DNA from 3 places in the Bacillus sp. CGMCC 1.16607 genome. Region 3 is predicted to be linked to each of the others. Evidence: predicted binding sites of a transcription regulator. Region 3 holds the regulator's gene; each other region holds the start of a gene.
What was found. Region 3 encodes Rex, which represses fermentation and respiration genes when NADH is low (regulators of the CRP and FNR family bind a similar motif). Its sites were predicted from a motif close to TTGTGAAATATTTCACAA; they were not measured.
Positions count from the first base shown of each region.

Region 1 (2,279 bases), on a different contig from region 3:
CGCTAAGCTTAAAAAAATGGAACTACGGTCATCATGGAGAGTTCATGATGCACACTAAGCTTAAAAAAATGGAGACACGGTTATCATGGAGAGTTCATGATGCCCGCTAAGCATATAAAAAAGGAAACGCGGTCACCATAGAGAGTTCATGATGCCCTTTAAGCATAAATAAACAGAAATCAGTCACCTTAGATCTATAATGACATCAAATACCATTTCTTTAATTTAAATCAAAGGGTACATAATAAGAATATTTACCATGACCAATGAGTTTATAGTTTTTATTTAAAACCCTCCGTATCGTCTTCTTTGACTTTATTACTTTACGCCAATCATAAATTGCATTTGTGGTAATTTTTCTATCGGGAAAAAGAATGTGAAATTCTTGAACATTCCGTAAAACAGCCTTTGTAATATCCTCATTACATCCACACTTATTTCAAATCAATATGTTCTCAACAACACCAACATTAAATGAGTTGCACATAGAACAAATAACATCTACGTTAAGTTCATCATAAGTGTAGACAGGTACACGGGTAAAAGGTGATTTTTCTAAATGATGAGACAATAGTTTTTCAGCAAATTTCAAATGTCTTTCTAATAATTTAGATTCACTTAGATTAATTTTTTTCATAAAGCGGTCAATTTGTGATGGGAAAATAATCGGGAGGTTCAATGGGGCTTGATAAAGGTAGAAATCGGTGTTGACGAAAACAAGATATGCCTCGATCGAAAAATTTAACTTTAAATCTTGAATCATTCTTCGGAGTAAGGTTTCGCTGCGTTTCAATTGTGCTAAGGGGTCTTTTATTTCAGATTTAGACAAGGTATACCAGCTTCCGCTGTCTAAATAATAATCCCCTTCAAAGTTCTTAATATCGAAAAGGTAAATTGTTTTTGAAATTATGAGCAGTGCATCAATTTGAAAAAATGAGTTGTTTATCTCAAATAATAAATCACTAAGAATAAGATGATCAGAAGTGAGAGATTTTAACCTTTCATCAAACTTTAGTTCCCCTTCAAAACCCTTCTCAAGGTTTAAATAATAATTTAAATCTTTTCTAGACAACTGTATTCTTTTATTCAATAACCTGAATAGTTTAAGCTCTTCAGTTTCAAATCTTTGTCTTAAAAACATTTGCCCACTCCCTATTCTTTTTACTCAAATCAAATCTCAAAAAAGTATGCTTATCCAAGTGTTGCAAAGGGTTTATCTAGAACAAAACTAGTATTTTTCACAAAACCGTCACAGTTTACCTGAAAGACTTTCGATCTGTGAGATATCTCACTTTTTCAATAAAAGGCCTGCATTATAATACAGTTACAAGGCGTTGTATTAAATAGGAGGCGCTATATTATGTTTAGTAGAGATTTTAATAAAGATCCGTTTATTGTCATTTGGGAACTAACTCGAGCTTGTGGGCTAAAGTGTCTACATTGCCGAGCTGAAGCACAATATCGTCGTGACCCTAGGGAGCTTTCTTTTGAAGAAGGAAAGCATCTAATTGATCAAATATATGAAATGAATAATCCGATGCTTGTTTTTACTGGTGGCGACCCACTAATGAGAGAAGATGTTTTCGATATTGCCAAATATGCTATAAATAAAGGTGTTCGTGTTTCGATGACACCAAGTGCTACTCCAAATGTTACAAAAGAGTCTATCGAAAAAGCGAAAGAGGTTGGACTTGCAAGATGGGCATTCAGCTTAGATGGCCCAACGGCAGAAATACATGATCATTTTCGTGGAACAACGGGTTCTTTTGATTTAACAATGGAAAGAATTAAATACTTGCATGAATTAGAAATTCCGATTCAAATAAATACAGTTATTTCCCGTTATAATTACGATTATTTAGATGAAATGGCAAAGCTTATTGAGGATTTAGATTGTGTATTATGGAGTGTCTTTTTCCTCGTGCCTACAGGCAGGGGACAAGAAAAGGATATGATCTCTCCAGTGGAGCATGAAAAAGTATTCCAATGGTTGTATGAATTAAGTAAACGTGTTCCATTTGATATAAAAACAACAGCTGCACAGCATTATCGAAGGGTTGTTATTCAACAAAAAATGCGAGAAATGAAAGAACAAGTGGAAGAGATCCAGTATTTAGATGCCTTAACTCAACAAGGTTTAACTGGTTCGATAGATGGTTTGGGCCGTGCTCCAAAAGGAGTAAATGATGGAAATGGATTTGTGTTTATCTCACATATTGGCGATGTTTATCCAAGCGGATTATTACCGGTAAAAGCAGGAAATGTAAGAGAACAGCCAC
Region 1 covers NZ_JBHUJX010000008.1:267,286-269,564, forward strand. The annotation lists gene ACFSO7_RS04130 (nuclease-related domain-containing protein) at 440-1,141, opposite strand; gene ACFSO7_RS04135 (TIGR04053 family radical SAM/SPASM domain-containing protein) at 1,361-2,279, shown strand, end outside.
Region 1: ACFSO7_RS04135 (TIGR04053 family radical SAM/SPASM domain-containing protein) is a predicted target of Rex. The motif match lies at 1,277-1,294, and genes of this name have one in related genera.

Region 2 (2,279 bases), on a different contig from region 3:
ACTTACTCATTTTGGGTCTAACGATAGAGGAGCCGGAAAAAAGAACGAAAAGAACATCATTTTGGCTTGATTTTAAAGAAGGCTGGGATGCATTTAGACATAATAAGGCGTTAAAGACGATGACCATCTTTATTATTTTTATTAACAGTACGATGACCGTAGTGAGTACAACTGTTTTGATCTTTGGTACGGCAGACCTAAAATTAACGAATTCCTCGCTTTCTATGATTCTATCCTTTGCCGGTATTGGAGGATTAGTTGCTAGTATAACAATCAATTCACTTCGAAAAAAATGGAAACTTGGTTTGATGTTTGGTGTGTCGATCATGATGAATGCATTTGCTTATTTAGGACTATATTATACAGACAATTACTATCTCTTTGCCATTTCATTAGTGTTGAATGGTTTTGCTACAACGATTTACATCATTTGTGCCTACACCTTTAGACATGAGCAAACACCTGCGAACTTAATGGGAAGAATAGGTGGTCTAACGGGTACCCTCTTTCGAATCGGAATGCCTGTTACGATGCTCATTTCAGGTTGGATGATAAGTTGGTGGGGAACATCATCAGTGTTTTTAAGCTCGGCTATCATCAACCTAATAATTTTTTTGTTTTACAGTAAAAGCACTCTTTGGAGTATTAAATAGTTTGAGGGTAGTATCATTTGAGAAGCGAACTCCAATATCCGGTGGTACTAATTTAATACCCCACATGATTGATGACTTAACAACAAGAATAAGTGATGAAAGGCCTTATGATGTATATCACAAACTTTCGCGGTGGAAAGTGCTATTTTATTAGTGAGAAACAATCTCATTACTAGTAGAGTTACTATTCCACATTGAAGGAGACTCCTCATGAGCGAAATTATAAATAACCGTGAACAACAACTGATGAAAAATAAGAACCGAATGGCGAAATTAAAAGAAATCTTTAATGATCTTCATAACGGAAGGAACTTGGAAGAGGTAAAAGCTCATTTTGATACCTTTATCGGAAAAATTACTGTTGATGAAATTGCCCAACTCCAACATGAATTTGTAGACGAAGGAAGTATATCTGTTGATGAATTACAGCGTATATACACTCAGCATACAGCTATTTTTAAAGGGGCGATTGAGGTAAAAAGCGATCAAACAAAACGACCTGAAGATTGTCCAGGACATCCAGTTCATACCTTTAAAATGGAAAACAGAGAACTTGAAAAACTCTTAAAATCACAGGTTCAAATGCATTTAGATCAGTTTGTAATAGAGGATACAACTGAAAATGTCTACAAGCTATTGGGTGATATCAATCTGCTGCTTGATATTGACAAACACTACAGTCGTAAAGAAAATCTAATTTTCCCATATTTAGAAAAGTACGGGATATACGGACCGACCAACAATATGTGGAGAATTGATGATTTCATCCGAGATGCGATAAAGGAAGCAAAACAAAAACTAGCTACTTACAATGGGGACAAAAAGGCAATCGTCCACGTTGTTACCTATATCATAAATGAAGTAAAAGATATGATTTTTCGAGAAGAACAAATGCTCCTCCCAATGGCTTTGAATCATTTTACAGAAGATGAATGGGTAAAAATTGCTCATGAAAGTGATGAAATCGGATTTTGTCTGACAGGACCTGTTGATGAATGGAAGCCCGATAGAAAGGAACTGCATGAGAATGCCATGTCAGAAGGATATATTAAGATGGAAACAGGTATTTTGTCATTAAAACAGTTGGAGCTGCTCTTAAACCATTTGCCTGTAGACATCACTTTCATTGATCAAGAGGATGTTGTCCGCTACTTCTCTCATGGAAAAGAAAGAATTTTTGCCCGTACTAAAGCAGTTATAGGCCGAACTGTACAAAACTGTCATCCACCGAGAAGTGTTCATGTTGTGGAGGAGCTATTGGCTGACTTTAAAGCAGGCAAGAAAGACACGGAGGATTTCTATATCAAGTTCCGTGATAAATATGTATATATTCGTTATTTCGCTGTTCGTGATGAAAATAGTAAATACATCGGTACTCTAGAATTTACTCAAAATATCGATCCAATTCAAGCAATTGAAGGGGAAAAACGGATATTGTCATAATAGATCAAGTTGGATGTGGGCCCCTGTCCCATCATCTAATTGGAAAACCGGTGTTTTGTCCCATGGGCTACATCTATGGGACAATTTCTAATTGGGAGACGAGTGTTTTCCAATTAGACCTTTTTACAAAAGAAGAATGGATGCCTAAGCTGAAAGGACGAAGGGGAAGCTTCCATTCCCTCC
Region 2 covers NZ_JBHUJX010000018.1:318,890-321,168, reverse strand. The annotation lists gene ACFSO7_RS11770 (MFS transporter) at 1-653, shown strand, start outside; gene ACFSO7_RS11765 (DUF438 domain-containing protein) at 864-2,096, shown strand.
Region 2: ACFSO7_RS11765 (DUF438 domain-containing protein) is a predicted target of Rex. The motif match lies at 759-776, and genes of this name have one in related genera.

Region 3 (2,279 bases):
TTCGCTTCCTTTTGGAATTTCCTTATTATGGGCAATTATCGGTATTTTTTTAGCCTTAATTTCTCAAACCATTGCTGCGAATATCGAAAATTTGCTCGGAATTGAGCCGGGGTCAGAAAATACAAAAGAAATTATGGAAATCATTAATCTATTCCCATTTGTCATCATTGTCAGTTCCATTTTAGGCCCTGTATTAGAGGAAATCGTGTTTCGAAAAATTCTATTCGGGTCTCTATACAAGCGATTTAATTTTTTCCTCTCTGGGTTAATCAGTTCGGTTATTTTTGCACTCGCTCATATGGAGCCGGAACATGTATTGCTTTATTCGGCTATGGGGTTCACCTTCGCTTTTCTTTATGTAAAAACAAAGCGAATCTGGGTTCCGATATTTGCTCATGTCTCGATGAATACATTTGTCGTACTTATTCAGTCCATTTTTAAAGAAGACATTGAGAAAATGATGCGTGATGCTGAAAAAATTCAAGGATTCATCTCACTTTTTATGTAAACAACCTAATACAAGAACTCCACTTTTTGAAGTTCTATTTTTTTGGAGGGACAAATGAGACAATCACCATTAGGATCTGGCATCCTCTATCTTTTGCTAGCAGCTTTATTTACTTATTTCGCCATACAAAACGTTCGAGAAGGCGGTTGGGATTTCTTTTCTTATCTATTAGTCATTTTAGCCACCTTTGATCTAGGTTCAGGTCTTAAAATGATCGCCTTTCATTTTAAACTAAAAAAAGCTCGACCAAAAAAATGAGTCCGAAAATGGACTCATTTTTTAATGTCTAGCGCAAGCGTTCTAAACCCAACGTACAGGATGTATTAGTGTCGATAATGCGAAAGAACCTCCGAGTTTTTTATTCCTCTTCACTCGAGTAATGTTTTAAAAAGTAAATCAAACTTTGTAACTCGACCGCTAAATCAATATGATGAACACGAATCGAACTTGGAACAGCTAGACGTGCAGGGGTGAAATTCAAGATTCCTTTCACATTTGCTCTTATTAGCTTATCCGTGATCGTTTGAGCAACGGGTGCAGGAACAGTCAGAATCGCTACCTGGACCCCCAATTCCACTAATTTTTCCTCAAGATCATCCATGTGGAGAACTTTCACATCACCAATGAAGGTACCTACCTTCCCTTCATCTACATCAAAAGCAACTTCGATCTTTGTGTTATTATTTTTCAAAAAATTATAATTTAAAAAGGCCGTTCCTAAATTCCCCACTCCAATTAAAGCAACCTTTGTTAGCTCATCTTGGTCTAGTGTTTTGCGAAAGAACGATAATAAATAATTAACATTATAGCCATAGCCTTTTTTCCCTAACGCCCCAAAATAGGAAAAGTCTCTACGAATTGTAGCGGAATCTACTTTCACCGCTTCACTTAATTCAGCCGATGAAACCCTCTGCTTCCCAGAGGAATGTAAATTTTTTAAAAATCGATAATATAACGGCAGCCGCTTTGCCGTTGCTTGCGGTATTTTCATCTGCTCATTACTCATGTACCATCCCATCCCCTACCTCATCAAATTTTGCTTATCTATTTTACATCATTCACTCTTTTAAAATCACCATTTTTTCCACCTGTTTTTTCTACAAGAAAGGTTGGCCCAATGACCATTCCTTTATCTATCGCCTTGCACATATCATAAACAGTCAATGCACATACGGATGCTGCTGTTAGTGCTTCCATTTCTACACCCGTGTTTCCTTTTGTTTTCACAGTGGAATATATATGTAAGAGATAATCAGTCTCTATTTTTTCCCATGAAAAGGATAAGTCTATCCCAGTAAGAGGGATCGGATGACACATCGGAATTATTTCCCACGTTTTTTTACATGCCATCACAGCCGCAACTTGAGCGACAGCCAGAACATCACCTTTTTTCATCGTTTGATTTGTGATTTTTTCATATATTTCTTGATTTAGTCGAATACTTGACTGAGCAATAGCGGTTCTAACTGTTTCGGGTTTATCACTCACATCCACCATTTTTGCTCTGCCGCTTTCGTTAAAATGTGTAAGCTCTGCCATGTAAATACTCCTCCCAACCTAATCATACACTATTTTTTTACATCTGTGTGTGATGTTTGTATACCCCTTCACATATTCAACATTATTGCCGATATGTGTAGATTACGATACACTTATCTTAAGTAATTGAGGTGAAAATTGATGATTTTATTACAAGTTAATCAGCTATTTAAACATTTTGGTGCTGAAACCATTTTATCGAATATAAAGCTTGAAATTCAAACCCGTGATC
Region 3 covers NZ_JBHUJX010000014.1:14,108-16,386, forward strand. The annotation lists gene ACFSO7_RS09495 (CPBP family intramembrane glutamic endopeptidase) at 1-508, shown strand, start outside; gene ACFSO7_RS09500 (YdiK family protein) at 563-766, shown strand; gene ACFSO7_RS09505 (redox-sensing transcriptional repressor Rex) at 867-1,514, opposite strand; gene moaC (cyclic pyranopterin monophosphate synthase MoaC) at 1,553-2,047, opposite strand; gene abc-f (ribosomal protection-like ABC-F family protein) at 2,189-2,279, shown strand, end outside.